DNA from 3 places in the Dermacoccus nishinomiyaensis genome. Region 2 is predicted to be linked to each of the others. Evidence: riboswitches for the same ligand, from Rfam matches in the RefSeq annotation. Region 2 holds a riboswitch; each other region holds the start of a gene.

Region 1 (2,185 bases), 880 kb from region 2:
CTGTTCTGCGACTGTGGCGATCGGCTCACACGCTACCCGAGGTGCCGCGAGCGCCCGCCGTCACGCCACGGGACGGACGCGGCCCGCCTCGGCCGTGAGCGGCCGAGCGATGACCTCGCGCACGAGCGCCGCGATCTGGTCGGCCTCGATGAGGAAACCGTCGTGACCGTGCGGCGAGTGGATGAGACGCAGCCGTCCGCGCCCGTGAGCCCGGACGATGTCGGCGGAGGCACTGACCGGGAACAGCCGATCGGAGTCGACCGCGGCGACGACGAGCTCACCCCCGAACACCCGAAGCGCAGGCTCGATGCCGCCGCGGCCGCGGCCGACGTCGTGCGTCGCCATCGCCTGCGTGAGCCGCACATAACTCATGGCGTCGAACCGCGCAACGAGTTTCGCGGCGTGGTGCTCGAGATAGCTCTCGACGGCGAACAGGCCGCCGTCGAGCGTGCGGTCCGCTCCCTGCGACTCGCGCCCGAACCGCTCCTGCAACTCGTGCGCGCTGCGGTAGGAGGTGTGCGCGATCTGGCGGGCGAGCCCGAGCCCCGACGTCGGGAAGACGCCCTGCTCGAGGTAGCCGCCACCCCGGAAATCCGGGTCAGCTTCGATTGCCCGCACCTGCGTGTGCCCCCACGCGATCTGGTCGGCGCCCGCCGCCGCGCAGCTCGCGACGACGAGGGCGCGCTGCACCCGATGCGGGAAGGTCGCCACCCACTCCGCGGCGCGCATCCCGCCGAAGGAGCCGCCGATGACAGTGTGGAAGCGCGCGATGCCGAGAGCGTCGGCGACCCGCGCCTCGGCGCGCGCCTGATCCCTGACGCTGACGTGTGGGAAGCGCCCGCCCCACACCCGGCCGTCTGGTGCGAGCGACATGGGGCCCGTGCTGCCGCGACAGCCGCCGAGCACGTTGATCGCCACGACGAACAGCTCGTCGGTGTCGAGGGGCGCGCCGGGGCCGATGAGACCAGGCCACCACCCCGCCGTCGGCTGCCCGGGGCCGACCGGCCCGACGACGTGCGAGTCTCCGGTCAGGGCGTGCTCGACGAGGACGGCGTTGCTCGCGTCGTCGTTCAGCTCGCCCCAGCACTCGTACGTCATGACGACGTCGGGCAGGGCGGCGCCGTTCTCCAGCGTCAGGGTGCCGATGTGGACGGCACGTGCGTGCGGGTTGAACCCGTCGTCGGTGAGGGGCGCCGCGGAGTCGGCCACGGCGAGGCGACGGTGCGAAACCATGACGTCCTCGATTCCGAGGTGGGTCGCAACCCACCTCTCGCGCTTGCCGCCCACGGGCGGCCCTGTCGTCACCCGGGGCACCCCGCCGCGAGGGAGGTTGCCGCTCAGCAAGCCGGGGCTTGTGTCGCTGAAACTCTTGACCTGCGACACAGTAGGCGGCCCTGCCCGCGGCTTCCATCGCCCGCGCGGCGACGTCCACGATGTGGCGCGCTCCCCCAACCGGCACGCTCGTCAGGCGACGGAACTCTGCCGAGCCTTCGTGTGGAGCGCACCGACGGCCTGCTCGTACGACAACCCCGTGCCTGTGATGTCGCGCAGCAGTTGCCCCAATGACGTCCGTCCGATGCGCAGCGACGCCGCGGCGCACGCACCGGCTCCTCGCAGGTCGCCTTCGCGCCAGGTCGCGGCGGCCTCGAGGGCCTTCCACGCGGCGCGGCCGTGGCGCGGCACGAGCGGCAGCCAAGTTCGCAGGCACGCGCTCGTCATCAGCGGGCCCGTCTCGCCGAGCGGCATGCCCGGGCTCAGCAGACGGAACAGTTCGGGTGCGACGCACAGGAGGATCTCATCGCGCGTCGGGCCGTCGACGACAGCGTCGGCGAGCACCTGCAGGTCGGCGCTGCGGGAGCGTCGCCGGGTGCCCGACGCGGTGTCGGGGACGTCGCACAACCGTGCCCAGGCGGCTCGGACGTCGACGACGCTGGGAACGGGGCGCGCGGTGGCGGCCATGGCCTCGCCGCCGCGGCGGACGTGGCGAAGCTGCTCGCGGGTCTGCTCTGACAGGGACGGGATCTCGTGGATCGCGCCGTCACAGCAGCCGAGCTCGCATTCGATGGCCCACCAGTGCTCGTCGCTGGCACCGAGGACGTGGTGCAGCGGCACGCGGCGCTCGATGCGTTTCGCGAGGGCCGCGATGTCGACGCGGCCCGGCTCGCAGCGATAGGCGATGGCGATG
Region 2 (2,185 bases):
CGCACCGCGCCATGTCAGCTCACACCGTCAGGCAGCTGCGCCACCCGTCAGGCCATTGACGCCGACGGGCTTGTCGCCACCGACCGTCACGCGCCTCATGGCGCGCGGGCCAAGGTTGGCGTCGACGTAGTCGCGGTTCGCGTAGTGCGACGTCGCGCGGTTGTCCCAGATGCCGACGTCGCCGGGCGCCCAACGGTGGCGGATGGTGTGTTCGGGCTGCGTCAGGTGCGCGTACAGCACGTCGAGGATCGCCCGCGACTCGGCCTGCGACACGCCGACGATGTGGGAGGTGAAACCGGGGTTGACGAACAACCCGCGACGGCCCGTCTCGGGGTGCACACGCACGACGGGGTGCTCGACGACGGGCAGCTCGGTGACGACCTCGCCGCTCCACTCCTGCCCACCGTTCTTGCGCAGGTAGGCGCCCCATTCGCGGTTGCCGTCGTGGGCGGCGACGAGCTGGTCGACGAGGCCGCGGAACGGCTCCGACAGCGAGTCGTACGCCGCCTGCGCGTCGGCCCAGGAGGTGTCGCCGCCGTAGTCCGGCAGCGTCACGGCGCGCAGGACGCTGATGGCCGGCGGCTCCTTCATGAACGTGACATCCGTGTGCCACTCGTCGGAGAACGAGAACTCGGGGTCGGAGGAGTCGATCGAGTAGATCTCCTTGCGCTCGTGCGTGCCCGCGACGGGGTGGCCCGCCGTCAGCTCGCCGAGCAGGTTTCCGAGGCGCACCTGAGCGTCGTCGTCGAACGCGTCCTGACCCCGGAAGAAGAGCACCTTGTGCGCGAGCAGCGCGCGGCGCAGGTCGAACGCTATCGCGTCGTCGACCTGCGCGAGGTCGACGCCGTGGACGATTGCGCCGAACGCCGGGCCGAGGCGTTCGATGCGCAGCCCGGGCGTCGCGACGGTGCCGCCGTGGCGCGCCGCTGCGCTCGTCGGAACACCCGTCGGTGCGCCGCTCGCGGAGTCGACGTTCGTGTCGGGCGTGGTGTCGAGGAGTGTCATGGCAGACCCTTCGTTGCGCTTGCCGCCGCGTCGGTCGACGGGCGGCCGGGTCGTTACTCGGGGCACCCCGGCGCGCGTGTGCGTTCGCATGGGGGTTGCCGCCCGGCCAGCCGAGACTTCGCGCCGGGGCTCGTGACCCACACATAACGTAGCACTGGCCAAACATAAAGGTCGAGTTATGCATCAACGGCGGCCACACCGTGACATTCGTCAGGGGCCCGCCGCACCCGGGCGGCCATACTGAGAGCAGAACGCCCGTGGAGCACTCCCCCTTCCGTGAGCAGCGGTGATCGATGGTTCATGATCGCCGTGACCGTGTTCGAGATCGGAGCGTCGATCGTCACGGTCGAGTTCGTGAAGTCGCATGGTGGCAGCGATTTGAGCGCGTACATGTGGTCGCTGCTCGCGCCGGCCGTCGGCGCTCTCGTCTACTGGGCGCGCACACGCCGCGCGTCAGGGGCCCGCGCCGCGATCCTCGCGTTCAACCTGCGCTCGGCGGCCGTCGCCATCGCGAACAGTTCGTTCCAGAACGCGTTCGCGTGGACGCAGATCATGACGGTGGCGGCGATGCTCGTCGGCATCACCCCCACCGTCATGATTGCGCGTCGCCTACGTCTGGACGGGCAACGGGCAGCCGCTCAGCACCGCCAGTGAGAGCTCAGGGTGCCCAGTGCGAGCCCAGCGGGTAGCCGCCGTTGTCGCCGTTGTCGGTCGTCTTCGTGGCGAGCACCTGGTGCAGGTGCAGCCAGCCCTCCTCGAACCCGAGGCGTGAACCGGCCATGTAGATGCCCCACACCTTCGCGGTCGGCAGGCCCGCCTCGGCGACGCAGAAATCCCAGTTCGCCTCGAGGTTGCGGCACCAGTCGCGCAGCGTCAGGGCGTACGACAGGCGCAGGTTCTCGTCGTGCTGAACCTCGAAACCGGCGTCGTGGCACTCCCTGATGAGCCGCCCCGGCGAGGCGAGCTCGCCGTCGGGGAAGACATAGCGATCGGTGAACGGCTCCGGCTTGGCCGATGCCGTGTCGTCGCGACGCGTGATGCAGTGGTTGAGCAGGCGGCCACCGTCGCGCAGCTTCGAGTGCAGGAACGAGAAGTAGTTGGCGTAGTTCTTCACGCCGATGTGCTCCGTGAGGCCGATCGAGCTGACGGCGTCGAAGCCCGTCTCGGTGACGTCGCGGTA
Region 3 (2,185 bases), on a different contig from region 2:
GCCCGTTGATGAGACGTACGAGGGTGCTCTTGCCGGCGCCGGAGAAACCGATGACGGCGACGATGCGTCCGCGCTCCACCTGCGTCGTGATGCCGTCGAGAGCCGTCACCCGGCTCTTGCCGCGGGTGAACGTCTTGCCGACGTCGTGGAAGGCGACGGCGGGCGGGGTGGCACTCGCCGGCGCGGCGGCCTTCGTCGGTGTGGGGGAGGGGCCCGTCACTTCGATCCCTTCGCCTTGATCTGGGCCTCGAGGTTCGCGAGGATGCCCTGCACCTCGGAGGCGGAGTTGTTCACGAGGACGCTCGTGCCCTTCGTGCGCTCCTCGATGAGCTTCTCGACGCTCGGGTCGTGGTAGGCCTTGACGAACTTGGCGTAGTCGGCGTTGTCCTTGTCCGCGGCGCGCGCGACGACGACGTTGATGTACGGCTTCGACGAGGCCGCATGCGGGTCGTCCTTGAACAGGGCCTTGCTCGGGTCGAGCTTCGCGTCCGCGGCGAAGTTGTTGTTGACGATCGCGCCGTCGACGGACGGCAGCGCGGCCGCGGTCTGCTCGGCGTTGACCGCTGTGACGGTGACCTTCGAGGCGCCAGCGTCGATGTCGGCCGGGGTCGACAGCGAGGTGCCACCACCCTTGAGCTTCAGCAGTCCGGCGCTCTGCAGCAGCAGCAAGGCGCGCGCCTGGTTCGTCGGATCGTTGGGGATGGCGATCTTGCCGCCCTGGGGGAACTGGCCGACGCTCGTGTGCTTCTTCGAGTACAGCGCCAGCGGGACGATGTACGTCGCCCCGATGGGCGTGAGGTTCTGCTTCGCCTTGGTGTTGTAGTCGGCGAGGAATTGCAGGTGCTGGAACTGGTTGAGGTCGACCTGGCCCTCGGAGAGCGCGGGGTTGGCCTGGGTGTAATCAGAGAAGTTGACCGGTTCGATGTCGAGGCCGTACTTGTCCTTGCCCACCTTGACGAGCTGGTTCCAGTACGGGTCCGACGCCTCCGTCGTGCCCACCTTGAGGTGGGTCAGCTTGTCGTCACTGCTCCCGCCGAGCACCTTGGCCCCGATGCCGGCGGCCAGCGCGACGACGAGGACGCCAGCGCCGATCGCGACGTACTTGCCGGTGTTGTTCTTCGGTTTCGGGGGCAGGGCGGTCGCGCCGTTCTCGGCGCTCGTGGCGTCATGCGTGGACGAGGCGGGCGTCGAGGTCTCGTCGGCGGGGGTGTGCTTGTCGGTCATGATCTCTCCTGGTGAGGCGGCAAGGATGCGAATGCGCGGGGCTGGCGCGGGTGCGCGGAGTCAGCGTGAAGGCGGGGCGCCGGGGTGGGGCGCGGTGCGCGGTGTCGTGCGGGGCATGCCTTTCGGGGCCTGGGCAGCGCAACGGAAGGCTCACGAGGATGCCGTCACGTTGGGTGCCGAGCGTGCTTGCCGCGTGGTCGACGCGGCCGGGTCATCACCTGGAGCACCCCGCCACGCGTGTGAGGGTTGCCGTCCGACCAGCCAGGGCTTTGCATCGGATCTCTTGACCAGCAGCGAGATTAGAGCCGCGCACGACAAAGCGTCAAGTTGTGGCACTGGAGATGAGACGTGGGCGAAGATTGTGACGTGCGACACGCGGCGTGGCTGATGCGGCGTCTTTCGCCGTCGAGGCTCGGGTGAGTGATTTCTTCACACAGCTTGGACGATCGTCTAGGTGGGTGATGAGTGTGACGTCGGCCACGCGCCGAGGGCCCCGGCGTCGTGTTCGACGACGTCCCACCCGGGCAGCACTTCGGTGACGTCCTGACTCAGCCGGACGCCACACGCTCGGCTGGTTCGAGCGTGCGGGCGGTCTTCCGCGGCGGCCACCCGAAGAATGACTTCCGCACGATGGGCACGTTCGTCAAGGTGCAGCGTCAGGTCGGCTCGTCGTGGGTCGACGTCCTCGACGACCACGACTGGGACACCGCGTACGTCTGGTCGCGCGAGGGCGTCTCGTACTCGCGATGCACCATGGAGCGGCGCATACGTCGCGGCACGCCCGCGAGCACGTATCGCCTCGTGCAGCAGGGCAACTGGAAGAACGGCTGGAACGGCAAGGTCAGTGCCCATACCGGAACGAGCCGGGCCTTCCAGGTGCGCTGAGACGGCCGGTGCGCCGCGGTGGCCGGTTGATCGGCCGCCGGCTCAGCAGCCGCCGTGCATGTCGTCGTCAGCGTGG

Evidence for each region. Region 2 has a riboswitch for S-adenosylmethionine ahead of DYE07_RS07440 (TauD/TfdA dioxygenase family protein). Riboswitches for the same ligand answer to the same signal wherever they lie in the genome.
Region 1: it holds a riboswitch for S-adenosylmethionine, as region 2 does, so the genes downstream of both, metX (homoserine O-acetyltransferase MetX) here and DYE07_RS07440 (TauD/TfdA dioxygenase family protein) in region 2, are expected to answer to the same signal.
Region 3: it holds a riboswitch for S-adenosylmethionine, as region 2 does, so the genes downstream of both, DYE07_RS13970 (MetQ/NlpA family ABC transporter substrate-binding protein) here and DYE07_RS07440 (TauD/TfdA dioxygenase family protein) in region 2, are expected to answer to the same signal.

Annotation. Positions count from the first base shown of each region.
Region 1 is NZ_UFXX01000001.1:726,179-728,363, forward strand. It holds gene metX (homoserine O-acetyltransferase MetX) at 61-1,233, opposite strand; SAM riboswitch class IV at 1,268-1,375, opposite strand; gene DYE07_RS03510 (hypothetical protein) at 1,465-2,185, opposite strand, start outside.
Region 2 is NZ_UFXX01000001.1:1,601,785-1,603,969, forward strand. It holds gene DYE07_RS07440 (TauD/TfdA dioxygenase family protein) at 28-1,005, opposite strand; SAM riboswitch class IV at 1,016-1,143, opposite strand; gene DYE07_RS07445 (hypothetical protein) at 1,306-1,659, shown strand; gene DYE07_RS07450 (SAM-dependent methyltransferase) at 1,664-2,185, opposite strand, start outside.
Region 3 is NZ_UFXX01000002.1:470,662-472,846, reverse strand. It holds gene DYE07_RS13975 (methionine ABC transporter ATP-binding protein) at 1-220, opposite strand, end outside; gene DYE07_RS13970 (MetQ/NlpA family ABC transporter substrate-binding protein) at 217-1,224, opposite strand; SAM riboswitch class IV at 1,402-1,513, opposite strand; gene DYE07_RS13965 (neutral/alkaline non-lysosomal ceramidase C-terminal domain-containing protein) at 1,726-2,109, shown strand; gene msrA (peptide-methionine (S)-S-oxide reductase MsrA) at 2,177-2,185, opposite strand, start outside.